2 linked regions of the Crateriforma spongiae genome follow. The protein of the gene in region 1 interacts with the protein of each later gene in a pairwise test. Links are inferred from orthologs where the notes say so. Each region holds a gene or a part of one and is shown in the gene's direction. Other genes may lie near its edges. The genes, in order: ligA and leuS.

Evidence for each region.
Region 2: the proteins of ligA (region 1) and leuS interact in binary tests that used the Escherichia coli proteins (3 or more experiments, as listed by UniProt). The link is inferred for Crateriforma spongiae from one-to-one orthologs.

What each region holds. Positions count from the first base shown.
Region 1 is NZ_JAAXMS010000005.1:505,760-521,720, reverse strand. Bases 7,139-10,102 are described here. They hold ligA (NAD-dependent DNA ligase LigA), read left to right. Parts: upstream 7,139-7,563; coding sequence 7,564-9,642; downstream 9,643-10,102. Other genes in these bases: HFP54_RS15830 (GspE/PulE family protein), read left to right, coding at 9,833-10,102. Also shown: HFP54_RS15865 (peptidase associated/transthyretin-like domain-containing protein), read left to right, coding at 1-354; nickel pincer cofactor biosynthesis protein LarC, read right to left, coding at 379-1,593; HFP54_RS15855 (glycosyltransferase family 2 protein), read right to left, coding at 1,870-2,721; HFP54_RS15850 (cation:proton antiporter), read left to right, coding at 3,137-4,990; HFP54_RS15845 (hypothetical protein), read left to right, coding at 4,987-5,655; HFP54_RS15840 (protein kinase domain-containing protein), read left to right, coding at 5,793-7,136; more of HFP54_RS15830, read left to right, coding at 10,103-11,137; HFP54_RS15825 (amidohydrolase), read right to left, coding at 11,171-11,533; HFP54_RS15820 (DMT family transporter), read right to left, coding at 11,558-12,187; redox-regulated ATPase YchF, read right to left, coding at 12,273-13,364; HFP54_RS15810 (hypothetical protein), read left to right, coding at 13,625-14,497; dual-specificity RNA methyltransferase RlmN, read right to left, coding at 14,543-15,619; HFP54_RS15800 (M20/M25/M40 family metallo-hydrolase), read left to right, coding at 15,794-15,961. UniProt on the Escherichia coli protein: DNA ligase that catalyzes the formation of phosphodiester linkages between 5'-phosphoryl and 3'-hydroxyl groups in double-stranded DNA using NAD as a coenzyme and as the energy source for the reaction.
Region 2 is NZ_JAAXMS010000001.1:983,871-1,000,209, reverse strand. The notes cover bases 7,303-10,644. They hold leuS (leucine--tRNA ligase), read left to right. Parts: upstream 7,303-7,603; coding sequence 7,604-10,444; downstream 10,445-10,644. Other genes in these bases: HFP54_RS03745 (hypothetical protein), read right to left, coding at 10,473-10,644. In the rest of the region: HFP54_RS03785 (PAS domain-containing sensor histidine kinase), read right to left, coding at 1-303; HFP54_RS03780 (ABC transporter substrate-binding protein), read right to left, coding at 303-1,643; HFP54_RS03775 (HEAT repeat domain-containing protein), read left to right, coding at 2,150-2,800; accC (acetyl-CoA carboxylase biotin carboxylase subunit), read right to left, coding at 2,825-4,171; accB (acetyl-CoA carboxylase biotin carboxyl carrier protein), read right to left, coding at 4,190-4,681; HFP54_RS03760 (M24 family metallopeptidase), read right to left, coding at 4,843-5,958; HFP54_RS03755 (leucine-rich repeat domain-containing protein), read right to left, coding at 6,035-7,000; more of HFP54_RS03745, read right to left, coding at 10,645-11,039; biotin synthase BioB, read left to right, coding at 11,386-12,387; transcription elongation factor GreA, read right to left, coding at 12,514-12,993; HFP54_RS03730 (glycoside hydrolase), read left to right, coding at 13,265-14,986; HFP54_RS03725 (hypothetical protein), read left to right, coding at 15,160-16,339.

The sequences.
Region 1 (15,961 bases):
ACCCGGCAACCGGGTGACTTGGTACCGATCACAGGACAAGTCACCGTCGATGGCGATCCGGCCCAAGGCGTGGTGATCCAGCTGCATCCGCCTCAGCCCGATCCACCGCTGGCTCAAGCCATCACGGACGCCGAGGGTCGCTTCGCAATCAGCACGCGGACCGCCGGCGATGGCGCGACCCCGGGAATTTACGACGTGACGTTCGTTTGGAGCACGTTCAATGCTGTCACGCGATCCCAAGAAGGCGACAAGCTGAACGGTCGCTATGCGGATCCTGAAAGCACGTCCGTCCACTGGGACGTCCCCGATGCGGATTCTTGGGACGCCGGAACGATCGCGTTGTCGACCGAATAACCAGCCCGAACCGCCGTCGCGGTCTTACTTGGCTTGATCGTCCGAAGACTTCTCGGCCCAGGCCTGTTCAGCGGCACGCCGGATTTCGGCCAGATCGCGCCCACTGGCATCCGCGATTTCCGCGGCATCGTCGTGTTCCACGGTGAAGCGTTCTTGACCATCGGGCAATTGAACCACTTTGCCGCGAACCGGGCCCCACGCGGTGTCAACGTTTTCGGCGCGTCGAACCAGCTTGCTGCGGTTCATCGTCTGCTTGCGAATGCCGATCGATGTGGTGTGCCGAAACAGAATGGACTCCAACACGCCGACGCGGCTGGGCGGTGCGATGACGTTCAAGATGACCGCCGCGCGTCCCTTTTTCATGGTGCAAGGAATCTGGAAAACGTCCAGCGCGCCGGCGTCCAGCAATCGCCGACAAGCATCAGCAACTTGTTCGGCCGAACAGTCGTCCACGTTGGTTTCCATCACCGCGACTTGATCAAACTGCGTTCCAGCCGCCGCCAGCATCGCGTCGTCCTGTATCTGGCCTTGATAGACACGCAACACGTTTGCTTGAGCATCCAAGTCCATCGTTCCGGCACCATAGCCGACCTTTTGAATCGCCATTGACGGCAATGGACCAAACCCACGCGACGTCGCTTTCAAAATGGCGGCCCCCGTCGGCGTGGTCAGTTCGGCGCGGATCGACGATCCGGCGATCGGGACATCACACAAAATTTCGGCGGTCGCTGGTGCCGGTATCGAAACGCGTCCGTGAGCGATCGTAACTTCGCCCGTCCCGGTGGGTACCGCTGATGCCATCACGGCATCGACGCCCAACTGTGTCATCGCAACCGCGGTGCCCACGATATCGGCGATCGAGTCAATTGCGCCGACTTCGTGAAAATGGACCTTCTGCAGGGTCGTTCCGTGCACCTTGGCCTCCGCCTCGGCAACGACGTGGAAGATCTTCTTGGCCAAGGCCTTTGCATCGTCATTGATTTTGTCGCCCGCATCGATCATTTCTTCGATGTGGTGCAGGTGCCGGTGAGCGTGTTCCGGCGGATGTTCGATATTCACATGGACCGCTCGAAAGCCCTTCTTTTTGACTTCATCAGCGGTGATCGAAATGTCGGGCAGGCCCATTGAACGTACGGCGTCTTGGATTTCGTTGACGTCGACACCCAAGTCGATCAACGCGCCCAAGGTCATGTCGCCACTGATGCCACTGAGACAATCAAAATACAGAACGCGAGCCATCGGAATTGCCAACCATGTTCCGGCGTGGGGTCGCGGCCGCCGGATCTTGCCGGAGCCCGCGGGACCACTGCGTCGGGATGCGGGGGAAGTGGGGTGGGGATAGGTTTGACGCCGAACGCACCATCGTGAACGATTCGAAACCGACCGATGTGTTCCGGCGTCTATGGCCCAGCTTTACGCCCCGCTGCGTCTTTGAACAGACCCGCAAAGGATTGGAAACGATGATGTATCCACCGAAGCGATCTGGCTGAACCGGCGGCTCGACCGCGGACCTAATCACCCGCGACGATAGCGCCACATGCAACGCAGCGCGCTGACCGCGTCACGCCAACCGATCTTTTTCCCTTCGTCATAACCACGCGCCGTGTAAGTGGTCGGCACTTCGATCACTTGACCGCCCAGGGCAGCAACTTTCGCGGTGATCTCCGGCTCGAAACCGAACCGGCATTCCTTCAGCGCGATGGACCGCAGAAACTCCCCGCGAAAGGCTTTGTGACAGGTTTCCATGTCGGTCAGTTTCAGACCGGTCAGACGGTTGCTGATCGCCGTCAGTGTTCCGTTGCCCAAGCGATGCAGGAAGTGATCCTTGTTCCGCGAATCCAAATATCGCGATCCATACACCGCATCGGCTTTGCCTTCCAAGACCGGCCAGATGACTCGCAACAAGTCGGCGGGATCGTATTCCAGATCGGCGTCTTGGATCGCCACGACTTTACCGCGACTGTGTCGAATGCCCAGCCGAACGGCGGATCCCTTTCCGTGGTTGCGACGTCGAAACAGGACCCTGCGATTGCGACGCTGGGGCAATTCCTTCAGCCAATCGGTGGTCCCGTCGGTGCTGGCATCGTCGATGACGACAATTTCGGTCGCCGGCGGCATGACTTGGTCCAATCGATCCAAGACCTCGGGCAACGAATCGCGTTCGTTGTAGACGGGAACCAGGACGGTCACGTCATACTGATCCACCGCTTCGGTGTCTTGGGCGATGCAGTTGGCTTGGGCGATCAGATCCATCGCATCGTCGATCCGCTGCAGCATTTGGTCTGGGTCGACGACCAGTGTGTCGGTATCCAAGTCGTCAAAGACGTGCGGTGCGTCGACATCCAAGGCAGACAGTCGGTTTCCCATCGGGCCGTTATCCATTGGGCGGCTGTGCATCGGGGCAAGCCCTTCAAATTTGCAACAATGCGATCGACCGTCAAAACCGGCCGATCGTTGAACAAGATATGGGCACCACGCGTTGCCCAAGCAAACATGGGTCGGAAACCAAACGGACGCCTCATTTTGTTCACTTCCCGGCCAACCGGGTGCCCCTCGGATGTTCAATTGCAACGGCTGTGGCGAAACTGTGGGATCCACACCGTGGGGCCGAATCAACGCCATCGGGTTCTTCCGCCCCGGGAATCATCTGGTGCTGCCTAGCGTTGCGGGGCGATAGCAACAACAATTCCACTTCCGGCGACGTCCGTCGCTACTGGGCCCCCGTGTGGCCCGGACCGATGACCTTGTTCACTCGTTTGTCAACGCGTCGACCCGGCGGCCCATGGATCTCCTTTTTTATCTCGCTCTGGTACCTTCACTCGGCAGCGCCGCACAGTGGCTGGCGCACCGGACGAATCTGCCCAGCATTCTGTTGTTGCTGCTGTTCGGCGTCGGCCTGGGCCAATTCATCAATCCCGATGATTTTCTGGCCGAACTGACCGGCGGTGACGCCACGGCCGGCCCCAAGCTGCTTTTCCCGCTGGTTTCGCTGTCGGTGGGCATCATCATGTTCGAAGGCGGACTGTCGCTGCGACTGGAAGAACTGCGTGAATCCGGCAGTGCGGCATTGCGATTGGTGACAATCGGTGCGGCCGTCACCATGGCGGGGGTGACGATCGCGGCCCACCAGATCCTGGACTTCCCCTGGCGAATGAGCCTGTTGTTGGGGGCGATTCTGGTGGTCACCGGTCCGACGGTGATCGGGCCTTTGCTGCGTCACGTCCGTCCGTCCCGTCGCGTCGCATCGGCGCTGAAGTGGGAAGGCATCGTGATCGACCCGATCGGCGCGGTCTTGGCCGTGCTGGTGTTCGAACAAGCGTTTCTGCATGGGGACGATCCGTCGCTGCGAATCGCCCTGGGCATGCTGGCCTGGACATCGCTGGTCGGTGTGGTGTTGGGCGTGCTAAGTGGTTGGCTGATGACGCTGGTGCTGCGGAAGTTTTGGCTGCCCGACATGCTGCACGGCGTCGCCGCGTTGTCGTTCGCGTTGTTGATGTATGCCATCAGCGATCAGCTGGCGCATGAATCCGGTCTGATCACGGTCACCGTGATGGGCATTTGGTTGATCAATCAAAAACAGGTCGACGTCGAACACGTCGTTGAACTGAAGGAGAACTTGCGGACGCTGCTGATCGGATGCCTGTTCGTGCTGTTGGGGTCACGAGTCGACATCAACAACGTGATCGAAATCGGTTGGCCCGGCCTATTGTTCTTGGGCGTTTTGATTTTGGTGGTGCGTCCGCTGTCGGTGTATCTGTCGCTGATTGGAAGCCCACTGAATTACCGCGAACAAACCTTCATCGCCGGCCTCGCGCCGCGTGGGATCGTCGCCGCGGCGGTCAGCAGTATCTTTGCGTTGGAACTGCAACGTAATGCGGTCGAAGGCGACGTCGCAAGCGCGGATCAACTGGTCACCGTTACCTTCCTGGTCATCGTCGGTACGGTCGCCGTCTATGGCATGTTGGCTTCCCCGCTGGCCAAGTTCTTGCAACTGGCCGATGAAAACAATCACGGGGTTTTGATTGCCGGTGCCGATGCTTGGGTGCGTGAATTTGCCGGTGAATTGCAAGCCAACCAAGTCCACGTGATGCTGGTCGACACGAACTACAACAAAATCTCGCAAGCCAAGATGGACGGGCTCAGCGGCGTGTGCATGAACATTTTGAATGAGCATGCCCGCGAAGAATTGAACTTGGCGGGCATCGGTCGCATGATGGCCATGACCCCCAACGATGAGGTCAACACGTTGTCGCTGCGTGAATGCCGCACGTTGTTCGACCGATCACGCTTGTATCAGTTAACGTTCAGCCTGAAAAACTCGCACGGCCGACGTGGGTTGACCAAAAATTTGCTGGGCCGCGAATTGTTCGGCGAAGGGATGACATTCTCGGCGATCGCGGCGATGCACCAAGCCGGCGCGACGTTCAAATCCACCAAGTTGACCGATGCATTCACCTACGACGACTTCATGGAACGGTACGGTGAAGACACGGTGTTGCTGTGTGTCATCAAGGATGACAACAGCTTGTCGATCAACACGGTCGGCGATCCTTTGCGTCCCGTGTCTGGTCAAACCGTGTTGGCACTGGTCCATTCGGTTCCCGTCCCGCCCGATCACGCGGTGATGCAATCGTGAATTTGCCCGATCCCTTTTCGTTGTGCGTGGCATTGATGCCGCTGGCCGGTTATCTGTTGCTGATCGGCGGTTTGCGTCTGTCGGGACGCCCGTTCGTGACAACGTCGGCGCGCGAAGCGGCATCCCTGGGCATCGCGGTGGCCGGTTTCGCTGCCATCGGTCCCGCCCAATTGTTTTTCCCCTCCGCCGCCGGTGCCCTTTTCGGATGGCGCGTTTGGTTCATGCTGGCCGCGTTCTATGCATTGTGTGTGGCGCTGGTTTCCCTGACGACGCGACCACGAATTTGCATTCACGGCTTGTTGATTGACGAGGCTTTTCCAGCGGTTTGTCGCGCCGCGCGAACGATGGACGCGGACGTGCAAACCGATGCCCGCGGCTTTCAGATCTTCTTTCCGCACCACGGCTTTCGATTCCGACTGGATTCCCATCCGGGCGTCGACCACGTCAGCGTGATCGCGTTCGAACCGAATGTGACCGTCGGCTTTTGGTTCCAATTCTTGAAAGCCATCCGGGGCGAAGTCGCTAAAACGCCCGTCGTGGCGGGCTCACGCGGCGTTGCGATGGTGGTCGCCGCGGTGCTAATTCTCGGTTTCTTGCTGTACCAGGCCGTTCCAAACCAGGAATTGCTGGTCGAAGGTTTCCGGCATTTTCTATACCGCGAATAGCGTCGTCAGTTGCACCAACGCGTCGGTCCGGCGAGCGACGTGGAAGGAAAGGTCGGTGATTTTGTCGGGCAATTCCCCCTCATGGGGCTGCCGGGTTCGTTAGACTGAACGAACGCGAAAGCGAATTGAGGTTACCGATGGACGCATCGAGCGAAAATCTGGGGCACTCAGACGATCCGAGGGGCCAGCGGCGAACAGGTGCAGCGCGGCGAGAATCGCTGACCACCGATTTTTCGCTGCCGCATTCAGATGAAACGATTTGTGACGAAACGCCACCGGTGCTGGACAGCCCCCGGTACGAAATCTGTGGCCGCATCAATCGTGGCGGTATGGGCATCATCTACCGTGCCCGCGACCTGACCTTGTGCCGCGACGTTGTCGTCAAGGTTCTGCGGCAGGACCGGAACGATCAAGCCGGCGGCCTGGAAGATTTCCAAAACGAATCGCAAGTCATCAGTTACCTGTCGCATCCCGGTGTCATTCCGATTTACGACCGCGGACGGTGCGATGACGGTCGACCCTACCACGTGTTGAAACTGGTCGACGGAAAAACACTGGGCGATGTGCTGCGGCAAAGAACGATGCCGCGATTCCAGTTGCTGAACGTCTTTGCCGACATTTGCGAAACGATGGCGTTTGCGCATTCCAAAGGAATCATCCACTTGGATCTGAAGCCGTCCAACGTGATGGTCGGACCGTTTGGCGAAGTCCATGTGATGGACTGGGGATTGGCACACTACCACAGCGATCAGCCGAATCCGCCGGAACTGAGTTGCCTGAGCAATGATTTTGAAAACCGTTCGCGGGTCCGTGGTACTCCGGAATACATGGCGCCCGAACAAGCCGGTGGTGGTCAGGTCGGGCCGGCGACCGACGTGTTCGGTTTGGGCGCGATTCTTTGCGAGATCTTGACGGGGCATCCGCCATACGAAGCGGACCATATTCGAATCGTCTACCAGATGGCGCTGGACGCTTCGCAGGGCCAGTTCAAGGATCGCTTGCGGAACTGTGATTGTGATCCGAATTTACGCCGGTTGGCCATCCGGTGCATGGCTTCGTCACCCGAAGACCGTCCGGCCGACGCGTTGGAGGTGGCTCAAGCGGTGGCGGATTATCACGAAACAGCTTTGGAACAGCTGCGAAGCGACATGAACCGCTTTTTCGAACTGTCGCTGGACTTGTTTTGCATTGCCGATTTTCAAGGCTTTTTTCAGCGGATCAACGGCAATTTTTCACGGCTCCTTGGCTACGACGACCACGAGCTAAAGACGCGTCCCTTCATCGACTTTGTGCACCCCGAGGACCGAGAAAAAACGCGGGCCCAGATGAGTGTGCTGGATCGTGGTAAGCCCGTCGTACGATTTCGAAACCGGTATCAACGCCGCGACGGTCGGTACGTTGTGCTGGAGTGGACCGCCAAAGCGATCCGCAGCGAAGGCGTCATCTTTGCTGTCGCGCGCGATGTCACCGAATTGGCTTGACGCCGGGTACTGGGGTGCACGCAAATGTCCTCCGCAAATTGGCGGAATTTAATGGCGATCGGTGTCGCCGGAAACCGAAAGTTGCTCTTGCTGGCTCGTTGCTCGGGCCTAAGATGACAAAGCGGGTCGAAGAAACCCGCACCGATTTTGGCCGTCTTTTCGGCAGAGGGATCATTTTTAGGGTTCGCCCTCGTCACCAAAGGCTTGTGCAGTAGCACGCTGAGACGAGCGCGTTTCTCCCAGCGGCTCCATTTTGCCGCCGACCGGTCAAAATCATTTTGCCGATGGGAAGGGTTAACGCCCGACTCGTCGGTTTTTTTTTGCGCCGCTAGAATCGCTCCGCCGTTCCCAGCGGGGCCCGCTCGGACGCGTCTTGGTTTTGCCACCGGCCCCGTCCCGCCATTCTCTTTTCAACAAGACAACGGGCATGACAGACAAGTCGGTCGCCGAGGAAGTTCAGTCGCTGCGCCAGCAGATTCGACATCACGATCGACTGTACTACGTCGACGCGACTCCGGAAATCAGCGATCTGCAGTACGACCGCCTGCTGAAGCGTTTACAGCAACTGGAACAGGATCACCCCGATCTGCGTGATCCCGATTCGCCCACGATGCGGGTCGGCGATCAACCGGTCGCACACCTGGACCAGGTCGCCCATCGCGTGCCGATGCTGTCGATCGACAACACGTACAGCCGCGATGAATTGCAAGCCTATTTTGAACGCACGGAAAAATCGCTGGACGGCCAACCGGTCCGGTGGGTGATGGAATACAAAATCGATGGCGTCGCGGCGTCGGTGCGATACGAAGCGGGACGCATGATGCTGGCGCTGACCCGTGGCAACGGCGAAGTCGGCGATGACATCACGCACAACATTCGAACCGTTCGCGACCTGCCCCTGATCCTGCACGACAACGGATCAGTACCGGATGTTTTGGAGATTCGCGGCGAAGTCTACATGACCAACGCGGACTTGGCCGATTTGAATGTCCGTCAAGCCGAACGCGGCGAGCCGCTTTACAAGAACACACGCAACGTGACTGCGGGCACGATCCGATTGCTGGATCCCGCGATCGCCGCCCAACGAAACCTGCGTTTCTTTGCACACGGCATCGGCGAAGTGTCGGGCATGGACGCCGACAACCACATGGAATTCCTAAAACGACTCGGGGATTTTGGCATCCCGCCGACACCCGACGTGATGGTGTTCGACCATTGGTCCGAAGCAATGAAAGCGGTCGCGGCGTTGGAAGACGAGATGCCTGACTTGCCTTTCGAAGTCGACGGGATCGTTTTTAAGGTCGACGACTTTGCCAGCCGCGAAAAACTTGGCATTCGCAGTAAGAGTCCACGTTGGTTGGTCGCGTACAAGTTTGAACGCTACGAAGCCACCACACGACTGAACCAGATCACGGTCCAAGTCGGCAAGACGGGAACCGTGACACCGGTGGCTCATCTGGATCCAGTGGAGATTGCCGAAACCACCGTGTCCCGCGCTTCATTGCACAACGCCGACGAGATCGAACGACTGGATGTCCGCGAAGGCGACGTCGTTGTGGTTGAAAAAGCCGGCAAGATCATCCCCAAGGTCGTGCGTGTCGAAAAACACCTTCGCACTGATGACTTGAAACCCTACGTCTTTCCAAAGCAATGTCCCGAGTGTGATACCGAACTGGTTCGGGATGAAGGCGGTGTCTACATCCGATGCCCCAACCCGGCCTGCCCCGCTCAGTTACGCCAAAAGTTGATCTACTTCGGCAGCCGCACGGGTATGGACATCGATGGTTTGGGCGACGAACTGGTCGACGTTCTGCTGGACCGTGGTTTGGTCAAAACCTATGGCGACCTTTATCGTTTGACCGCCGATCAAGTCGCCGAATTGAATTGGATCCGATTGCGGAAAGGACGCGACAGAAAAGAGATCGAAGTCCAGGTGGGACAGAAGAATGCGGACAGCTTGATCCAAGGGATCGACGCCAGCCGTGATCGTGGTTTGGCACGAGTGCTGGCATCGCTTTCGATCCGTCACGTCGGTCCCAGTGTCGCGCGGATCATCACGGGCAAATACCACACGCTGGATCTGCTGCGCGACGCGTCCCAAGAAGATTTGGCCGACATCCACGAAATCGGTGACCGGATCGCCGGCAGTCTGCACGAATTCATCCACAGTGATGGCGGCCGCCAAACGCTGGATGACTTGGCCGCGGCCGGCGTCAAGATGACCGATCCCGAACCGGTGCCCGATGATGACGAGCAACGGTGGCTGTCGGGCAAGACCCTGGTCGTCACGGGCACGCTGAAACACTTCAAGCGTGACGAAATCAAAAAGGCGATCACCGAACTTGGCGGACGGGCCAGCGGCAGCGTCAGCAAGAACACGGATTTCCTGGTCGCCGGGGAAAAGGCCGGCAGCAAGCTAGACAAGGCCAAACAATTGGGCGTTCGGGTCGTCGACGAAGACGAATTTCGCGCATGGTTGGCCGACAATCGCATCCATGACGCGTGACCACGACCGGTGGCGGATTTGCTAGGATCTTCCTTCTGCATGGGATCGACATCACGCCGACCCGTTTTGTCGGATTGCCCCCCAAAGTCGCCCGCAGGACGCGGTCGTCACGGTGACGGGCCAGCACGGCACACACGGGACACGGTCGATCCGGCGCGACATCGATCGATCGTGCTCGATGAAGGGATCAATGATCCAGCCTTCCTGCCGGGACACCGAAATGGGATCCACCGATTCGTCATCCGCGACCGACGCGGAAATTGATTTTCAAGCCGCTGACGCCGGAATGGAATTGGCACCAGCGGAAACTTTCGCGTTAAATCTTTTGGAATGGGCGGTCGAACGACACGCCAGCGACCTGTTTATCAGCGACGCGGAATCTTGCGTCATCGTGTCGGTTCGCCGAATGGGCCGCATCGAACAAGTTCGCCGATTTGCGCGCAGTTACGGACGACGGCTGCAAGGATTCCTGCGGGTCGCGGCAAATTGTGACGCCGGCGATGCGATTCGCCCGACCGAAGGACGCGGCGTGGTGCAAACGCCATGCGGTCGTGAAATCGACTTGCGGCTCAGCACGATGCCGACGCTATTCGGAACCGATGTCGCCGTACGCTTGTTCGATCCGGAAAGCGGATGTCGCGACCTGAATCAATTGGGCATGGATGATTGCGATGTCCAGCAACTGCGCGAACTGTTATCGCACCGCGGTGGACTGATCCTGGTGTCCGGCCCGGTCGCCAGCGGCAAGAGCAGCACGATGTATGCTGCGGTGAAACACTTGAACGACGGCCATCGCAAGATTCATACGCTGGAAGATCCGATTGAACATGCGATCGACGGTGTGATGCAAACACAGGTCAACGCGAAAGCCTGTTTGGACTTTGCCGATTTGTTGACCGTCGTTTTGCGTCACAGCCCCGACGTCATCATGATCGGTGAAATCCGTGACAGTGTGACGGCAACCACCGCGGTCCGCGCCGGTGCCAGCGGACAGTTGGTGCTTGCGACGATCCACGCCAAAAGTGCCGCAGAAGCGATCGATTCGCTGTTGCATTACGACGTCCCGCCAAAGTTCGTTGCCAACGCCCTGGTCGGCGTCATTTGTCAACGACTTGTCCGGCGACTGTGCAAGGAATGCCGAAGCCAGAGAGAGGTTCATGATCCACTGCCCGTCAGCCCCGCAGTCGCCGGCCGTTTGGGCGACCAATCGCCGGGACTTTGGACGGCCCAGTCGTGTGACGCCTGTTTTGGTGACGGCTATGAATCACTGTTTTGCCTGGCGGAAATCATGCGTGTGGAGGACACGATCACGCAGTGCATCGAGCACCGTGAACCGGCATCCGCGATTCACCAGACGGCCAAAGAACAAGGCATGCTAAGCCTGGCCGACAACGCCGCCTTGAATATTTATCGCGGCGAGATGACGGCCGATGACGCGATTCGAATCATCAATAACGGCACGCTGGCAGAACTTTCCAGACGCTGTCGTGATTGACCCGCTGGTTCATTCATCGCGGCCGAATCGTCTTCAAGACGCGGACCGTTCCAATATTTCCGCGATCGCTTCGGTGGCAATCTGCAGCGATCGAGCAGCCATCACAAAATTCGTGTGACCGGACACCTCCGGCTGGATTTCCACGTACAAATCGCACGCACGTCGCAGCCGACGCAACTTCTTTTTGGCCATCTTCACGTAAGCGGCCGGATCATCGACTTCGTCAACCGGCCCGACGGCCAAGATGAAATCATAGATGTCGCGAACGATGTCGCGCAGATCTTCGTCGTCTTCGGCCTCGTCGCAGTGCTTTAAGAACGTACGGACCATCCACAGGTGCGCGACTTGACGATCAATCGCTTGCACCTGAGCGGTCAGCGTTTCGGCTTCACTCATCTTCGTGATTATCCGCAGCAGCGATCAGCCGGCCGCTTCATCCGTGATCGCACCCTCGTTGTGCACGACGGCATCACCCGCCGGTGCCGCGTCGGACGCCGCGTGATCGGCGGCACCGTGACCTTTGGCCGGCTTGGTGGGTGCATGCCCGTGCGGAGTGTTACGTGCGACGATCACCACGCCGATGAACGTCAACGCCATCCCCATCCACAGCATCGGGCTGATTTTCACACTTTCGTGCAAACGCAACACCGAAACAATCGCGGTCACGGTCACCGCGCCCCCGAAAACAATCGGCATCACCAACAACGCGTTGCCGCGACTGGTCATCATCGCCGTGGTCAAACAGCAAGCGCCAAGCGCGCCCAGGGTGCCCGCCAAAAACCCCCACTTGGCCGTTGCGAAATGTGCCCCCGTGTACGTGAAGCTGTCTCCTTTGACCTTCATCATCGCGATGCCGCCGATGATCGCGATGACCAGATAAGCGATGCCGATGAAGACGTAAGGTTTGAACGGGGACCAGCCTTCGGGCGGCAACAACGGTTTGCCGTCGATGCCGCGCGGCGTTGCCGCATTGCCAATGGTCGGTCCGTAACAGCCCCAAAACAACGCGGTGCCGATGGCAAACAGGATAGGAATCAACATTTTGTTCATGAACGCCTCAGTCGGAGGAAAATGTGGTCGGGTCAGGGGCGGAACAGAGTTTGATCGAAAGCGATGCCGTCGGCACCGCGGTGGTTCAGACGTTGAACAGGAAATGACAGATATCGCCGTCCTGCATCACGTAACTTTTGCCTTCCACGCGTAGTTTACCGGCCTGTCGAATCTCTTTTTCGCCACCGTGTTCTTCCAGATCGTCAAGAGAATAGACTTCGGCGCGAATGAACCCACGCTCGAAATCACTGTGAATCACCCCTGCCGCTTGCGGCGCGGTCGCACCGATGGGTACCGGCCAAGCACGGACTTCCTTTTCGCCGGCGGTGAAGTAACTTTGCAAACCCAGCGTGTGATAGGCGGCTCGGGCAATCTGATTCAGCGCCGGTTCGGCCAGCCCAACGTCGGCCAGCATTTCTTCGCGGTCTTCTTCATCCAATTCCGCGATCTCCGCCTCCAGCTTCGCACACACGCAGGCAACGTCGGCACCGACCTTGTCGGCATGTTGGCGGACCTTGTCGACCAGCGGGTTCTTGCCGTCCAAGTCGGTCTCGTCCACGTTCGCGACGAACAGGATGGGTTTGGCCGTCAGCAATCCGAAACTGGAAATCGCGGCATTTTCGGCCTCATTCAGATTCAGCAATCGCAGCGGCTTGCCTTCGTTTAAATGCTCGCTGCATTTTTCGATCACCGTGACGCGCAGTTTCGCTTCCTTGTCGCCGCTGCGAGCGGTCCGCTGGGCTTTGCCCAACGCATTTTCCAACGACTGTAGATCGGCCAGCATCAATTCGGTTTCGATCGTGTCGATATCGGCCAGCGGATCCACCGACCCGGCGACGTGGGTGACATCGGGGTCTTCGAAACAGCGGACGACCTGCAAAATCGCGTCGACCTCGCGGATGTGACTCAGGAACTTGTTCCCCAAACCTTCGCCTTCGCTAGCACCTTTGACGATGCCGGCGATATCCACCAGCTTCAACGTCGCGGGAATCAACTTCTGCGGCACGATGTACTTGGTGATCCGGTCCAAACGCTGGTCCGGCACGCTGACGATGCCTTCGTTGGGCTCGATCGTGCAGAACGGATAGTTTTCGCTTTGCGCGGCCTTGGACAGCGTCAAAGCATTGAACAACGTGCTTTTGCCGACGTTCGGCAAGCCAACGATTCCGGCTTCCATGTGGATCTGGGCGGGGCAACGGGTGAAGGAATGGGAAAAAGCGAAACGGACGCCTCGGCGTCGGAGCGGAAAAATCTATCAGTCCGAATGGTTTTCGTCGAAGGGCGTCGGCGAAGAAGGTGGGCTGAGTCGAATTTTGGAAAATCTTTGAAATTTCATTGATGCATTGCTCTCGGTGGTGCCGATGCAGATCGATGAGCATGAAGCTCGCCTGACCCATCACGGACGACGCCACCCCACCTTCGTTGCAGGTTTCGTCCGTGCGAGTCTTGAATCTTGCCGTCGTCATTTGCGTCGGCGGCGTCTTGGCGGCATTGCCTTTCCGCCTTCACCAAAAGTCGTCTCAGCCGACTCAGCCACCCGCCAGGGCCACCGGTCCGACGGCATCGCAGAGCCATCTGTTTGGTGAAACCGGCCATCTGTTCGGTGAATCAGGCGACCTTTTCACCGCGCCTGGCCCTCGTTCGGAACAGGCCGGCCCGGCAGCAAGCGATGATCTAAAGTCGCTGACCGATCTGGTCGCTTACGATCCGCCGCCGCCCCCTCCGGGGCCTTCAGTACGCCGTCCGCCGATGAATTTGCCGCTGACGTACGAGGACCTGGCCGTCCCGGTCCAACCCACCGAAACGATGCGACAGCGATTCGACGCGGTTGCCAAGTACGCCCAGCCGACCGCCCAGAGCCCCCAGGGGCAAACCCAGCGACCGGCCGATGCACCGCCCCGCATGCCGTTTGGTGGATCCCTGGCCGGGCTCGGAACGAATCCATCCGGCGCCGACAACGCGCAGGGCAACATCAACCAGAATGATGCCGCCCGCCCGCAAACCGCCGCCGCCGAAGCCACCGGTGTCCAAGGCCGAACCGCGGCGACTCAGTTGCGTCCAACGGTTTCCGACGTTCCGCTTCCCTCCGGCAATGAACCGACAAACGCCGGGGCGACCTTTCGCGATGCGATGACGATGCAGATGGGGCCCAAATCCGTCGCACCGTCGACACCGATCCCCAGCCTGAACGGATCACCCGAAGACGCGCTGGCCGCGTCACCCTTTGCAACGTCGAAGTCGTCGGCCGCAGGCGCTGCTAGTCGTCCGAACAACCCCGAACGCGAACGTCATTGGATTCGACAACCTTAGGACGACGACAGAATCGCCCCTCAGGCAACGACCGGGAGCAAACGCTTAGCCGGTCGTCTGTCGATTCCGACGCAGTTGACCGCAAGCGGCATCGATTTCGCCGCCCTTGCGTTGACGAAACTTCACGGTCACGCCGCCTTGTTCCAAGATTTGGCGGAACTTGGCGATCGCCGTCTTGGTCGGCTCCAGGTACGGCAAGCCCGCAACCGGGTTGTACGGAATCACGTTCAGCATCACGTTCCGCGTCTTCAACAACTTGACCAGTTGTCGGGCGCATGTTTCGTCATCGTTCACACCGCCCAACAAGACATATTCAAACGTCAAGCGTCGACCGTTGGCGGCAAAGTATCGATCGGCCGCTTGCAGCACCGCTTCCATGCCGACCTTTCGATTGACCGGCACCAATTCGTTTCGCAACGCTTCGTTGGGGGCGTGCAGGCTGACGGCCAAATTGAATGGCACATCGGCAGCCGCCAAGCGATCGATGGCTGGTGGTAATCCGACCGTGCTGATCGTGATCCGTCGCGGGCTGATGCCCAGCCCCTTTTCCGACTTCGCGACATCCAATGCCGCCAACACGTTGTTCAGGTTTGCCAGCGGTTCCCCCATCCCCATCATGACGATGTGGCTCAAGCGTTCGTCTTGGGGCAATCGTGACTGCAAACGCAGCATCTGTTCCAGAATCTCGCCCCGGGTCAGATTGCGTTCCACTCCGTCCAAACCACTGGCACAGAAAACGCATCCCATCGCACATCCGACTTGGCTGCTGACACAGATGCTGCGGCGGATTCCGTCACGCAACAGCACGCACTCGACTTCGCCCCCACCGGCCAGCCGTACCAACAGTTTTTCTGTCCCGTCGGAACTGGTTTGACACGCGGCTTCGTCGGCTTGAAAGATGACAAAGTCTTCGTCGAGCCGTTGACGCAACGCCGCCGGCAAATTGCTCATCATCTGGAACGAATCCGCACGACGCTGGAACACCCAAGACCAAACTTGGCCGACGCGAAACTTGGGCTGTCCCTGCTGTTTCATCCACTCGGCCAGATCGGCGTCGGTCAAGTCCAGCAGGTGCCGCTTGGACGCGCTGGTCTGGTCGGGTGGGGTGACGGTGGGAAGCACGGTGGTCAATTCTGTTGGTCCATAGATGGTGTTAGACTGCCCATCATCGAAGACTTTGCGACGCCCACCAAGCCCTACCGCGACGAAGCCGGCGAAGTTTTCTGGCCACCGCCTGAATCGACAATGCGTCGTGACCGGCAAAATGGCATTTCGTTTCCCCCAAGCCACCCAACAATGAGCCCCACGCTGATGAACGCTGACGCCGCCCTGGATCGTTTCGTCGAACTGACCAAGATCCCCGGAAAAAGCGGCGACGAAAAAATGGTCGCTCAGCAGATCGTCCAGGCTCTGCTAAACGCGGGGCTGGACGGGCAACAAATCGCATTCGACGACGCGAACCAG
Region 2 (16,339 bases), on another replicon or contig:
CTGGCCGCAATCGACGAACTGTAAAGCTTCGCGCAGTTGATCACGTTCCCTTTCTGCTTGACCGCCGACCTGTTCCCAATCCTGCCGCTCGGGACGCAATACGATGTTTTCAATCGAACTGCGGAAACGCCGGGTCTGATCGACCAGCTCGCGTGCTCGGATCTCAGCTTTGGCCGCTTGCAAACGTTGGTCGTTCAGCCGCTGAAGCGTCACCACGCAGCTGACCAGCAAAATGATTCCCGAGACGACCCCGGCAACAAGCATTGCCGTAATGGGTTTATGGGGTGGAATGACTCGATGCATTACAACGCCTCCGATGCAAAGATCTGATCCCACGTTTCATATTGGACTCCCGATGACGTCAGCCGGGTGGCCCAGATCCGCTTGCCATCAGCGTTTTGCAGACTGCGGAATTCTTCCAACCAGGGAACCGGCGTGGTCCCCGTGAAGATGTTTTCAACGGCCTGAACCACCGATTTCCGGTTCGGATGGACTTCCAATGAATCGACGGCATGCACCCACGCGGATCCAAGCAAATAGCCTTCGAATGATGCGGGATTCGGATGCGATTGTGGAGCAAAGTCTTTCAATGCATCGCGATACCGGATGGCAATATCGTGGTTTGAAAGCGGATCCGGGACCACTTGAGTCGCGATCACTCGCCGATCGTCGACGGCGATGACACGTGCCAGTGAATCCGTTTGGACGAAACTGATACAGATGATCCAGCCGCGATAGCCATGGCGTCGTGCATGGGACACAAACTCTTTCGTCGCGTCGGTGGACGCGCCGACGATGATTGCTTTTGGCGGTCGCTGGTGATTCAGCAGGTCCGCCAAACCGTTTTGAATGGCCAGCGAATCTCTGGCGTACAACCCGACCGGTATGCGATGCGCGGGAATACCACCGTGCTGCTCCAATACCCGACAAGCGGCCTTGAATCCTGCCATCCCGAGTCCGTCCCGCAGGCAGAAAAAGCCGATCTGGTCGGCTGGAATGTCGCTGCAGCGAAGGATCGCGTTGATCGACGCCAACACTTCGTCTTCATAGCTGCCGCGAAAATGCTGAAGCGTCTGCGTCCCTTCGGTTCGCAGGATCTGCGCGCCTGAGATCGGTGCGAAAAACAACGTGTCTGTGTGGCAACACATCGTCGCGGCAACCACGCCGGTCGGAGTTCCGACGTTGCCGATCACCGCCAAGATTGTCGGATCGGCCAGCAACCGTTTCGTGTTCGACGCCGTTTTAGCAGGATCATAGGCATCGTCCATCGCCGTGATTTGAAATCGATACCGCTTGCCTTCGGCGTTCGCCTGATGGAAGGAGGCCCGAATGCCGTCCAAAACGGAATTGCCTAAATCAGCGCATGGCCCGGTCATCGATGTGGACGTTCCCACATGAATCGTGATCCGATCCTGGGTATTCACGCTGTCGGATGTTGGATCGCGTTGGAACGAGTGTGACTCGGTTGTGATCGACTCGGGCAAGTCCGTCCCAACGGGATCGACACGGACGTTGGACGTGCGCGAAGCGATGGAATCGTGGATGGATTGTGCCCTGGGCGCCTGGGCGATGGATGCAATCCAAGCCGACGCAATCAACAGCGCAAAAGTCGTCCAACGGTTCGAGTGAATGGAAAGTGCCATGATGCCCCCATCAGTTTGCTTGTGCCGAAGCATCGCATCGCAACGGGATGACGTCGTCACAAACCGCAACTCTGCCAAGTCGCATTGGTTCGTCGACGCGATACCCAGATCGCGTTTCGTTCGGCTCTATCGAAACTGTGCCGTTGACTGTTAGCACATGGGGCGTGTGTTCATTTAGAAACCATGGGAAGACAATCCGATGGGGCCAACTGATCCGAATGGATCGATTGGGCGGGGGGGATTGCGCCGGCCCGCATTCGGTGCCTATCACGGCGGTTGCGGAAACTGGCAGTTTCACAGTTGCCGATAAACTGCCCTTGGAGGCAGCCATCGTGGTTTGCTACATCGCAAAACGGTCGCGTTGCCTTGGCGACGGACCTTCCCTAACGCGTTCCTTCACGAGCCTTGATTCACGCATGATCCGCAGCCGAATCGAACCGAGTCGTCCTGCTAAGGCCATTCGCCTCGGTTTCGCGATACGATCCGCCGTTCTGCTTGGCACGATCATGACGATCGCACCGGGTTGTCACGACGGACCGCTGTACGCGTTGAAAAAGGTCAATCCGTACTTTGTGATGAAGGAATGGCGCGACGACCGTCAGTTGGGCATCACCGACTTTGAAAGACACCAAGAACTGCAGGACGTCGCTGGTGGCATTGCCCGGATGACCGCCGATCGCCAACAGTATTGGCTAAGTGAACTGGACAAGATTTACGAACACGACCCCAGCGCGGAAATGCGGCGGTTGGCCGTCGTCGCCGCGGGCCGTGCCGACGAAGCCAACGGATTGGACCTGTTGCGCAAGGGCCTGGATGACGACGACTTCAAAGTCCGAATGGAAGCTTGTCGTGGGCTGGGTAAACGGGGTGACGAGGAAGCGGCGCGGCTGTTGGCCACCACGGTCAACGCCGACCCCGATGATGATGTCCGCAATTCCGCGATCGCCGCACTCGGACGATTTCAATCTCCGGTCGCCGTGGACGCGCTACGCATCGCATTGAATGACAGCGACCCGTCGACCCAGCGTTTGGCAGTCAACTCGCTGCGTGACGCCACCGGCAAAGACTTCGGTGACCAACCGCAAGAATGGATCGCGGCGTTGGACGCCGCTGGATCCGATTCGGCCGACACCGAAGCGTCGACCGAGCGATTTTAAATCGATCGAACCACGACCGATTGATCAGGGCTTTTGGAATTCGCGATCGACCCACTTCGTATCGATGGTCGCAGCCACAAACTCGGGGTGCCCCAGCACGACATCATGGAAGGACGCCGTGGTGGAAATGCCCTTGATCTGCAGTTCCGCCAAAGCACGCCGCATCGTGGCGATCGCTTCTTCACGCGTCGGGCGGTGCACGATCAGCTTGCCGATCATCGAATCGTAGTGTGGCGGCACGGTGTAGCCCGCGTAGACGTGCGAATCGAAACGGACGCCCATTCCGCCGGGGGCAAACATCGATTCAATTCGGCCGGGTGAAGGCTGGAAATTGCGATCCGGATTCTCCGCATTGATGCGACATTCGATCGCCGTCCCGGTGCAGACCAGATCCTCTTGCTTGAATGACAGCGGTTGGCCAGCGGCCACGCGGATCTGTTCTTTGATCAAGTCCACGCCGGCGACCAGTTCGCTGACCGGGTGTTCGACTTGGATCCGAGCGTTGACTTCGATGAAATAGAAATCGTTGTTTTGGTCAACGATGAATTCAACGGTTCCCGCGTTGGCATAATCGGCACCGCGAATCATCCGCACCGCCGCTTGGCAAATTGCGTCGCGTCGCTCGGGCGTCAGCGTGCTGCAAGGTGCTTCTTCGATCAGCTTTTGGTGCCGACGCTGAACGCTGCAATCACGTTCGAACAAGTGGCAAACGTTGCCGTGGGTGTCGGCGATGACTTGGACTTCGATGTGGCGTGGGCGATCGATGAACTTTTCCAGGTAGACCCCACCGTTGCCGAACGCCGCAGCAGCTTCGTTCCGGGCGGCTTTCAATGCACTGGCCAAAACGTCTTCGCTTTCGGCGATCCGCATCCCTTTGCCGCCACCACCGGCGGTTGCTTTGATCAATACGGGATAGCCGATTTCCGCCGCGGTCTGTCGTGCCACGTCGTCCGATTCGATCAACCCGTCGCTGCCCGGAACGACGGGGACTTCATTGGCGATGGCGATTGACCGGGCGGTGTTTTTGTCACCCAGTTTGCGCATCGCATCGGCACTGGGGCCGATGAACTCGAATCCGCTTTCACGACAGACTTCGTTGAAGTGGGCGTTTTCCGACAGAAAGCCGTAGCCCGGGTGGACCGCGTCGGCATCGGAAACTTCTGCAGCCGCGATGATTTGATCGATCCGCAGATAGCTGTCGGCACTGCGAGCGGTACCGACACAGTACGCTTCGTCGGCCAATTGGACGTGCATCGAATCACGGTCGGCTTCGCTGAAGACGGCGACACTGGTGATGCCCATTTCACGACAAGCGCGGATCACGCGCAGCGCGATTTCGCCGCGGTTGGCGACCAAAATTTTCTTAAACATAGAACGTCAGGTTTTGCTTCAACCGTCCAGCGGCTGGACACGGAACAACGGTTTGCCAAAGTCGACGGCTTGTTGGTCTTGGGCCAACACTTCGACGATCTTGCCGCTGCATTCGGCGGGGATTTCGTTGAAGACCTTCATCGCTTCGACAATGCAACACACCGTATCGGGGCTGACCACCGTGCCGACTTTGACGAACGCTTCCGATTCGGGATTGGGGCGTGAATAGAAAGTACCCACCATCGGCGCGTTGATCGTGATCGTGCCCGACGTGTCGGCCGATGCATCGGCAGGCGCCGCGGCCGGTGCAGCCGCGACCGGTGCAGCCGCGACCGGTGCCGGTGCAGCAACGGGCACGGCAGCCGGGGCAACCCCACGGCACAGTTTGATTTTTTCGTCGCCTTGCTGAAGATCGACTTCGCCAAGCTCGTGCTGTTCCATCAACTGGACGATTTGACGGATGCGATCGATGTCAAACACGCCGGTGTTTGACTTTTCTCCCTTGCTCATTCTTTATCGTTCTATCGCGGAGGTGACGGGAAAAGCCACGGATGATTTTCAGCAGCGCGAGGCTTCGTGGTGGGTGCCCCGACCGGGCCGCCCCAGCCCCTTTGGGCTCCGGTGGCGAAACAGTATCGGCGCTGTGGCCCCAAAAGATCAGATCGCAGACTTTACAGAATCAGCCGACAATCATCGAGGCCCTTGGGCAGTCGCGTTAGCACTTCGCACCCGGAATCAGTCACCAAGACGTCATCTTCGATTCGGATGCCGAATTCGCCTTCGAAATAGACACCGGGTTCGACCGTGACGACCATCCCGCTGGACAACACCTGCGGGCTGACCGACGCCATCCGGGGGGATTCGTGGATCTGCAGCCCGATTCCGTGCCCCAGCCCATGCTTGAACGCGTCGCCCATCCCCGCCGCTTCGATCACATTGCGGGCAGCCGCATCGACGTCGCTGGCCGCGACGCCGTTGCCAATGCGTTCGATGGCCGCCAATTGAGCCGCCAGGACCACATCGTAGGCGCGACGAAACGCGTCGCTGGCGGCGTCACGATGCAGCGTCCGCGTCAGATCGCTGGCATAGCCCTGATAAAAAGCCCCCCAGTCGATCAACAGCGTCGGGGCATCGCCCAGCGGCACCGCATCGGGCCGATAATGGGGCAGGGCACCACTGGGCTGGGCACCGACGATGGGTTCAAAACTGACCCCCGATGCCCCCAAGGTCCGCATCACGGATTCCAAGTCATGGGCGACTTCGCGTTCGGTCATCCGTGACGTCAAACGGCTGGTCACCGAAACGTACGCCCGTTCGGCGATGTCGATGGATTGGCGGATTCGACCAATTTCGAATTCGTCTTTGATTTGCCGCAACGCTTCGACCACGCCCGCGGTCGGCACCCACTGGATCGACGGCGAGGCATCGGCCAATCGGTCTTGCCAAGCGTCCCACTGGGCCAACGTGACGCTGGATGATTCGACGCCGACGCGACGGTAACAGGATCCGGCCAAAACCTCCGCCAGCAAGTCCGGCATTGATTGCGAGGGCGGCCGAACCGCGGCGGCCAAATCGGGACACTCCTGGGCGATCTGTGTTTCGTATCGCCGGTCGCTCAACAGCGTCGCTTCGCCGGTGCCGACCAACAGGTAAGAACTGTCACCGGTGAACCCGGACAAATAGCCGACGTTGATCTCGTCGGTCACCAACAACGCATCGATCTGGTGCGTTTCGAAGGACTGACGCAACGAGCGCAAACGATCGGCGTGGGGGGCTTTCGCATTCATGCCGCCAATCATGACGGTTCGGTCGCGTCGATCCAAGTCTGTGCGAATGGGATTCGACGCGACGGCCGGTCATCGATCAGTCGTGGCGATGGGCGTGGGGGTCGCGATCGTGGTGCTGCTGATCGACGTGCACGTGTAATTGCGGCTTGGTGTCGAACAACCATTGCCATCCGACATCGGTCACCGCGGAATCGTCCAAATACAGCGATTCTAGGTAGGGCATTTCCGCCATCAACTTCATGCCTTCGTCGGTCACCCCGATGCCGATCAGATGAATGCCGCGCAGCGAAGTCAAACCGGCGATCGCGCGGCAAATGTCATTGCCCGCTCGATCGGTTCCCAAACGCAGCTGTCTTAACCGCGGAAGTTTGCCAAGTTGAGCGACGCCGTCGGCCGTCACCCGGCTGTGCGGCAGATTGATCAGCCACAGATCGGAACATTCGGTCAGCGACGCCAAGCCTTTGTCGGTGATCGGCGACAACCGCAAGCGGACGTGCTGCAGCTTGGGCAGCGAAGCGATCGCCGCCAAGCCTTCGTCACCAATGCTGCCTTGGTCAAAGATCACGTGTTGCAAACTGTCCAAGCCCCGCAATTGCTGGCACATCGCGTCGGTGACCTCATATTCGGTCACGTGGATCGACTGCAGTTCATCGGCACGAATCTGTTCAACCAGAGCGTGAAATCGCTGGGCCGCGGGAACTTCCTCAGTCGTCTCGGGCATCACGTCCAGCGATTCGCCGCCCCAGAACACGACCACAGCAATCACCGCCGCGATCACTGCGACGGCCACAGCCAACTGTTTCTTTCGGCGTCGACGCCGTCGTTCATCCTGGACGGTCACCGGCGGAGCGTCGTCCAAACCCGTGTCATCGCCTGGCAGGACGTCATCGGCGGGGTCAGACACCGAATCACCTTGGACACCCGGCGAAGCGGGATCTTGGTCGGTTCCGTTTTCGACGTCGGTGGCTGCATCGGCGTTGACTTGTTCGTCAGACGCTGCGTCGTCAGTCGCGGCTTCGCGCTGGGGATCGTTGGTCGGCATGCTGGCGATTGTATCCCCGCACCGGGGCACGTCGTAGCGCACCCCGGTGCGTCGTGACTTCATCGCCGCAGGTCATTGTCGAGACGATTGACCCAGTAATCGTCGCGCGGTGATCCTGACACGTCCGTACACCAAAGGTCACGCGGCTGCGAAACCTTTGACAGGCACGGATGGCGTCCTTTTCCCGCAAAAAGAACGCTGGCGATGAAGCCTGGTTGGTCGGTGGGGGGATCCGTCGCTGCCGAACCTTCACATCCGGCGGGCGGTCACAAACGTCGGTCAACAGCACGACCGCCTGTGTGAACATGTCTCCGGCAGGTTCGCCGATTTGGCCACAAAGGGATCGCTGAAAGGGGGACGGATCCGGTCGTCAATCGCGGGATAACAGCCGCCGCGGACCGCTGTCAACGTCGATTGCGGTGACACGTAGGTCCCCCGTCGGCGATTGCCCGGTCATGGAAGCTTCCACGACGTTGTCCTAGAATCCCGCCTCGCGATGCCCTGGCGTTGCCCAGCCCGCCGAATCCTTTGTCCCGGGCGATGGCGGCGATGCTGGCGCTCCGCCGTGATCCCCTCTTTCCCGACGACTCGACTGCGATACCGATGCCGCGTTACAACCCCGCCGAAATCGAACCCCGCTGGCAAGAATACTGGCAGACCCATCGCACGTTCGCCACGCCACGTTTGCCCGGCGGGACCAAACGCTACGTGCTGGACATGTTCCCCTATCCCAGCGGCGACGGTCTGCACGTCGGTCACCCCGAAGGCTACACGGCGACGGACATTGTTTCACGGTTCGCGCGTCTGCGCGGCGAAAGCGTGCTGCACCCGATCGGTTTCGATTCGTTCGGATTGCCCGCCGAGGAACACGCAATCAGCACCGGCGAGCATCCGCGGATCCAGACGCAACGGAATATCGACAACTTCACACGCCAGCTGAAGATGCTGGGTTTCAGCTACGACTGGGATCGGGTCGTCGCGACAACCGACGAAGACTATTTCCGTTGGACCCAGTGGATCTTTCTGGTCCTGTACGACACCTGGTTCGACGACGAACAACAAAAGGGTCGTCCGATTTCCGAATTGCCGATCCCAGCGGAAATCGCCGCCCAAGGTGATGCGGCGATCGAATCGTACCAGGACGATCATCGTCTGGCCTATCAAGACGACGCGTTGGTGAATTGGTGTCCCGAGTTGGGAACCGTGTTGGCCAACGAAGAAGTGATCGATGGCAAAAGCGAACGTGGCGGCTATCCGGTCAAACGTATTCCGCTGCGTCAGTGGATGTTGCGAATCACGGCCTATTCCGAACGACTGTTGTCCGGCCTGGACGACTTGGACTGGCCCGTCGGCATCAAAAAACTGCAGCAGGATTGGATCGGACGCAGCACCGGCGCGGAAGTCGATTTCTTCATCGGCCCGGCCGACCAGTTCGACGCTTGGAAAGCCGAACGTGGCGCGTCGGGCTTTCCGACGGACCCCACCGATGCCCTGCGCGTCTACACGACTCGGCCCGACACCCTGTTCGGCGCGACGTACATGGTCGTTGCACCGGAGCATCCGATGCTGGAACGATTGACCACCGAAGATCAATCGCAGCAAGTCAAAAAGTATTGCGAACAAGCCTCCTTCAAAAGTGATCGAGAACGCACCGAAGGCGACAAGAACAAAACCGGCGTCTTCACCGGATCGCACGCGATCAACCCGGTCAACGGAAAGCCCATTCCGATCTGGGTCGCCGACTATGTTTTGGCCGGTTACGGAACGGGCGCGATCATGGCGGTCCCGGCGCACGATGAACGCGATTTTGAGTTTGCCCAAGCATTCGACTTGCCCGTGATTCCCGTCGTCGGGCCCGATGACGATGATCCCCGACGCGAAGCCATCTTGGCCGGCAAAGCCTGTTTCTCGGCCACCGGTGTGGCGATCAACAGCGGCCCGTTTGATGGCCAGACGACAGACCAAGTGAAGAAGGCCGTGACCGAATCGCTGGACGGCGATCACCTGGGCCGAGCCGCGGTCAATTACAAGCTTCGCGATTGGTTGTTCAGCCGCCAGCGTTTCTGGGGCGAACCGTTCCCCGTGCTTCATGAAATTGACGAAGCCGGCGAACTGACCGGCCGCAAACGCACCGTGCCGGCCGAAGACTTGCCGGTGACGCTGCCGGAATTGGAAGACTTCAAACCCCACGGCCGCCCCGAACCGCCGCTGGCCAAGGCCGACGACGACTGGTTGATCGTCGAATTGGACGGACGGCGTTTCCGACGCGAAACCAACACCATGCCCCAGTGGGCGGGATCTTGCTGGTACTACCTGCGGTACATCGATCCGAAAAATGACCAATGCATGATCGACCCCGAGCTGGAAAAGGCTTGGATGCCCGTCGACCTGTACGTGGGCGGTGCCGAACACGCCGTGCTGCACCTGTTGTACGCCCGGTTCTGGCACAAGGTCTTGTACGACCGCGGACACGTGACCTGCGCCGAACCGTTCGGACGGCTGGTCAACCAAGGCATGATCTTGGGCCAAGCACAATTTCACTTGAGCGAAGATCAGGCCCAACAGCACCAGAAAACTCTGGCCGACGTCGGCATCGAAGCGGTGCGAGGCAAAGAAGACGACAAGACTTTGGTGTTGCGAAGCACCGACGGCCACGACCTTGACGATGATGCGACGGAAAAACGCAAAGGCAAGTTGTACGTCAAAGGAACCGACATCGAAGTCATCGCCAAAGCCGACAAGATGTCCAAGAGTCGTGGCAATGTCGTCAACCCTGACGCGGTGGTGCGTGAATACGGTGCCGACTCGCTGCGTCTGTATGAAATGTTCATGGGACCGCTCGAAGCCACCAAGCCCTGGAACATGTCCGGCGTCGGCGGTGTGCGAAACTTCTTGGATCGCGTTTGGCGAATGATCGTGGATGCGAAATCCGATGACGATCAACTGTGTGCCGAATTGGTCGACCAGCCCTGCAACGAAGAACAGAACCGTGTCCTTCACCAGACGATCAAAAAGGTGACCGAAGACACCGAAGGGCTCAGCTTCAACACGGCAATCGCACGGATGATGGAGTTCACCAACTTCTTCACCCGCCAAGACGAACGACCGATCGAAGCGATGAATTCGTTCCTCGTTCTGTTGTCGCCCTATGCCCCGCACTTGGCCGAAGAACTTTGGAACCGCCTGGGTCACGATGATTCGATCGCCCATGCCACCTGGCCGACCTGGGACGAAGATGCGATCCGCGAATCAACGATCGAGATCCCGGTCCAACTGAACGGCAAGGTGAAGACGAAGATCAAGGTCCCCGCCGACGCCAAACCGGACGACATGATCCAAGCCGCGTTGGACGACGACAAAGTCCAGTCGCTGGTGGACGGGAAAACGGTCGTCAAGAAAATCGCCGTGCCCGGGCGTCTGGTCAACTTCGTCATCAAACCCTGACGAATCGGCGTCTCGCGCCAACGCCAATTCAGCGGGCCGTGCGACAGGCCGCATGGGCGGCACAGGACACGCAACCGACGCAACCTTTGGCGGCGTCGGTGCCGCACCCCGGACCGCATCCGGTTTCCAGCAATTCGGCAAATTCACCGGTGCGAACCACTGCTTCATATTGTCGCACAATGTCGCCGGTGATCGCGTCGATCTGCTCGGGAACGTCGCCCAGAAAATGCAGCAACAGCGTCCCGCCGTCGAACAAGTGATCGACGTCCAACAGCGTCGCCACGATCCCTGCCGATCGGATTGCGTCGCGACAAGCCTCCACCGCTTCGCATCGATGCCGATCCAACCGTCGAATCAGCAATTCGTCCTGGGGTGTGGTGCGGCGCAGTATCTGCGGCGAGGGCCCACCTTGACGCCCTTGTAGGAAATTCCACCTCACCGGCGACACCAGTTCCCCCAGCTCCACACCCCGCGATGTCCGCACCAAAACTCGGTCGCCGCGGCCCAAAGGACGATTCGACGCGGACGCCGGAGCGGACGCCGATGCCAGTTCGGCCAGACACCCCAGACGCAATGTCCAAGCTTGGGGCCCCATTTGGGGACTTCGATCAGGTTCGGTGGGATCCAACGCAGACGGTTCACAAATGGGTACGCGGCGGTCGGCCGCTCTTGCTGAATTGTCGGCCAAGGGCCACCATGTTGAACGATCTGCACCGCAGATGCAAAAGCCCGCCCGATGCGAGGGGCCGACCGATACGAATCCGCTTTTTGCGGACCCAAAAGTCCGGTCGCGCCACGGAAATCGCGTCAAGGACGGCGTCCCCGATCCTGTTCATCGAATTCAGCGAGCCCGATAGATCATGTCGACCACCGACGCGGCCACCCCGGAGACCCTGCCTCCCGTTTCCACCGATTCCGACGTGGCGATCAACGCCAAGCCGATGGCGGAACCCGGTTTCTATGACTCACTGGCCTCGTCGGTGCTGGCCGGCGAAACGATCAGCCGTGAAGACGCGTTGGCGATCGTCAGCGCGTCGGACCTAGACGTCCCGGCGATCATGGCCGCCGGTTTCCGGATCCGCCAAAAGCATTTCGGCCGTACCGTCCAGCTGTACTTTCTGATGAACGCGAAAAGCGGCTTGTGCCCGGAAGACTGCAGCTACTGCAGCCAGTCCAAGGTCAGCAACGCGCCGGTTCCCAAGTACAACATTCTGCAGCGTGATCGCTTGATGGAAGCGGCCAAGCTGGCGCACGAACGGGGTGCGAAGACCTATTGCCTGGTCATCTCCGCTCGCGGCCCGAACGAGCGTGAAATGAACGCGGTCGAATCCATCGTGCCGGAAATCAAAGCCAAGTATGACTTGGACATTTGCGCCAGCCTCGGGCTGCTGGACCGCGAACAAGCCGATCGTTTGTTCGCCGCCGGTGTTGATCGCATCAACCACAACCTGAACACCAGCGAAAACTATTACGGTCACATCTGTTCGACGCACACCTACGAAGACCGCAAGCAAACCCTGCAAAACGTTCGCGACGCGGGAATGGAAATGTGCAGCGGTGGGATCATCGGGATGGGTGAATCCCACGACGACATCGTGCAGATGGCGTTTGACCTAAAAGATCTGGGCGTGCATTCAATCCCGCTGAACATTCTGAATGCGATCGACGGCACTCCGCTGGAAGGCACCCAAGCGATGTCGCCCAACGACTGCTTGAAGGCGTTGGCGATGTTCCGGTTCGTCAATCCGGATCGTGAAATCCGCATCGCTGGCGGCCGCGAAATCCACTTGCGTCACATGCAGCCGATGGGTCTGTATGTGGCCAACAGCCTGTTTGTCGGCGATTACCTGACGACCAAGGGACAACCGCCGCAAGTCGATTATGACATGATCCGCGACATGGGCTTTGACATCACCACCAACATCGAACCGGTCGCCCGCTAGCACCGGATCGGTCATCGAACCGAAGCGTCCTCCCATAGTCCAATGCAAAAGGGCTCCGCGGTCATTGCGACCTCGGAGCCCTTTTTGACGTGACGGCGAAAACGCCCGTGAAAGATTTTTAAGCGGCTAGGATTCGTACTCGATCTTCAGGATCTTGAACTTCAGCATGCCGGCCGGCGCTTCGACTTCCGCGGTATCACCAACCTTTTTGCCGATCAGTCCTTGGCCCAGCGGGCTGGTCACCAGGATCTTGTTCGTGTCGTAATCTTCGTCGCCGGTGCCCACCAGGGTGAACTCTTCTTCGTCACCGTAGGCCAGGTCTTCGACAGTCACGGTGCAGCCAAAAGCGACCTCGTCTTTGGGCATTTGCGACGTATCAACGATTGACGCCCGAGCGACCTTGTCTTTCAGCTCGCTGATCTTCGCCATCAGCATGCCCTGGTTTTCACGCTGGGCATGGTATTCGGCGTTTTCCTTCAGGTCGCCTTCCTCGCGGGCGGCAGCCAACTTTTCGGTAATGACGGGCAGCTCATCGTTTTCCAGGCGAGAGATTTCGGCTTTCAAACGGTTGTAACCCTCCCGCGTCATGGGAACGGTCTCGTGCATCCATCCTTCCTTTCGGACAAAAAAGAAACCTTTTCCGCCGCGGACAGCGGAAAAGGCCTTCGGTTTCAAAGCCCCGTATTATCCCGATCCCCACCCCCTGTGTAAAGCCAGTTTCCCGTTGCCGTGGCGTCTTGGCCGTGCCTGACCGACGCATTTGCCCACGCGACGCCCCACTGTCGCAGCGGAGCATCGACCAACAGCCGGCTCGAAAACAGCCCGGCCGACTGATCTACACTGGGAACAAAATCACGATCACTCCTTGGGGACTCCCATGAACATCACGACGGCCCGCGTCGTCTTTCTGTCTGTTGTCGCCGTAGTGTCGGCGTCGCGATTGGCTTCCGCTGAATCACCGGAAGAGACGCCGAAAAAAATCGTCGCACTACGGGTGGCCGAACCTGATGACGGGCTGTTCGCCGCTGGCCCGAATTTGATCCACATCCAGGCCCGGTACGAAGGCAGCAATCGCTGGTCCAGTGCCGATCCACAAACCTATCAGGTCAACATCAGGGGGTCCGCATCCCTGGTCCAAGACCCCACGGGCGAACCACGCAATCCGTTCGTGATCATTCCGGAATCCGCTGGTGATGCGATCACCGTGCAGTTGACCGCCGGCGATGTCGCGACCGAAGTGACATTGGAAGTTACCGAACCCGCGTCGTCCGATCCCGTCACCCTACGGATTCACCCCGATCAAACCGGACACCCTTACACCGGGCTCGGTGCCGGAGTCATGTTCTATGACAACCAATTCAACATCAGCAACGATCTGTTCGACTGGTGCTTCCGCGACGTGGACACACAATTGGTTCACGCGTTGATCCGTCCAGACTTTGAGCCGACCAATGACAATGACGACTGGCAATCGCTGAACAATGATGCCTTTGATTGGTCGCGATGCGACCGGCTGTTTTGGATTCTGTGGAATGCCAAACAACGCAACCCCGACTTGAAGGTCTTCGCTTGTCTTTATTCGCCGCCGCCGTGGATGAAGACCAATCAGGCGACCACCGGTAATGGCGGTTTGAAGAAGGGAGATCGATACCGGCTGGAGATGGCCGAATACGTTTACGCGTTCCTGAAGCACGCCAAGTGGAAGGGGACCACGATTGATTATCTCTGCTTATTCAATGAACCCGATTGGCCTCATACCCAAGACGGAACGCACTACACATCACTGACTGAACTGGCCGAAACGCACGTCCAGGTGCGAAACGCCATCATCGAATTGATCGAAGCCGACAATGAATTTGATCACCTTCCACGATTCGTTTTTCCGGAAACGTTGGGGGCCGGCTCGATCACCCGCGCCGGAAAGGACAGCGATCGTCTGGCCGACTTTGTACAGTCCGGACAATTGGATCACTTGGCCGCCTGGGGTGTTCACGACTACTGGAACACCGGCGGTTATTGGCCGGTTCGTTTCCAGGAACTACGACGCTTCACCAAGTCGGACCAACAACCGATTTGGATGACCGAGTGGGCCCAGCGGTCTCCCAAATCTGATTTGGCGTCGGCGATGGAATATGGGCGGAACATGACCAACGCGCTGCGTTTGGGGTGTTCGGCCTGGATGGCATTCGAATGGGCGCACCCGGCCCAGAACCAATCGGGCTTGATCAGCACACAGTGGGGCGAAGGATATCCGCAGAAACGTTACTGGCGCAGCAAGGCCTATTACGTGTTCCAGCAGATCGCCAACACCAGCCCGGCCGGCGGCCAATGTGTCCCCATCGAAATGGATGCCGGCGGTGATGGCGAACAGCCCGGCGGCCTGGAAGCCCTGTGTGTCCGCAACGACGATCGAATGGTCGTTCACATCGTCAACGACCGGCCCACCCACCGTCCCTACACCGTGACGGGGCCGGGCGTCGGCGATCCAGATGCGGCGTGGTTGACCGACCACGAACACAATTTCGCCCCCCGACCGCAGCATCAATCGCAGGGTCAGATTCCGCCCCACGCCGTGCTAACGCTGCGGTTTTCGCTGTAATCAGCGACGAATCGGCCACCACCGATGGCAATCGAAGCGCAAGCCCCCGACGGGGATGAAATCCGAATTCGCCACTAATCTTTGTCACCTTTCGACGTTGGCTCTCGCAGGGATCGACATCGACACCACGTCGGTCTCGGTCACCCGCTGCACACAAGCCCCGCCAAGGTCGCATGATCCGCAAAAGCCTCCTGCTCGCCACCCTGATTGGCGGAATCTGGGCCAGCCTGTCGCCCGCACCAGCGTCTGCGTCGATCTCCCCCCGCTTTCCCCAGTGTGCTGCGATCGATGCAGACCTGCGTCGATTGCAATCACAGATCAGCGAATTCGATTCCCAACTGGTCCACCTGGACCAATCCGGTTGGCGATTCGGCGAAGGAGTCAAAGTCGGAATCAAAACGACCAGCCTGATTCGCGACTTTGATCGTCGATTGAAAAAGTTGGCCGATCGTTTGACGCCTTATCAATCGGTGCCGCACGTTCGCACCGCGGCGCGTCATCTGAAGAAAAACGTCGAGCGATTGCAGAATCAAATCACGAAGGTTCGCAAGAAGGCGGACAGATTCGAACGCGACGTTTTGAAACCGGCACGCCAGCGTGTCAAAGATCTGCGACAGACCATTGCCGGCGGCCGCATCAAGTTGGCAACCTTGCGTCGCGACATCGGCGTGTACCGGCATTCGCTTTCTCAGGCGACGGAGATCGCAGCGACGCATCGCCAACTTCATCAGACACTCGAGTTCACCGCTTCGCAGCATCGCCGTTCCGTCGATCAAACCGTCGATGCGATCCAACGGTTGGGCCAGCAATCACGCTTGATCACATCGTTGTTTCAAAAGATCGACAGTGTGTTCGCAGCCTTCGCAACGGTCCATCAATCACTTCAGCAAAGTGGCGACAAAATGAAAGCCAGCGAAGAACTGATCGCCCGCATCGATGACGTGATTTCCAAACCGATTCGAATCAAAAACCCGATCACTCGAAAGACGAAAAGCTTCAGCGTTCGCGAAATCCTGGAAAAGCCCCAAGCCATCGCTGGGATCATCCTGAAACCGCTAAACAAAATCGTCGACAAGCTGCTTGATCCACTGCTTAGCAAGCTGAAGCTAGAGATCCCGACGCCCAAAGGTTTGACGGAACTGTCTCGGCAGTTGGACGAGGCCACACGCATCAGCCGTAGCGCTGAACAGTCACTGAAAATGCTTGAATCATCTCTGGTCGAACGATTGCAGTCGGCCATCAAGACCCTAGCGTTCCAGACCCAGCAAACCCAAAAAATCGTTCGCCAACGGCCTCCCACGCCGGCCCCCATCGGCCGACCGATTTCGCGTCCCGAAAAGCCGGTTTCGCGCC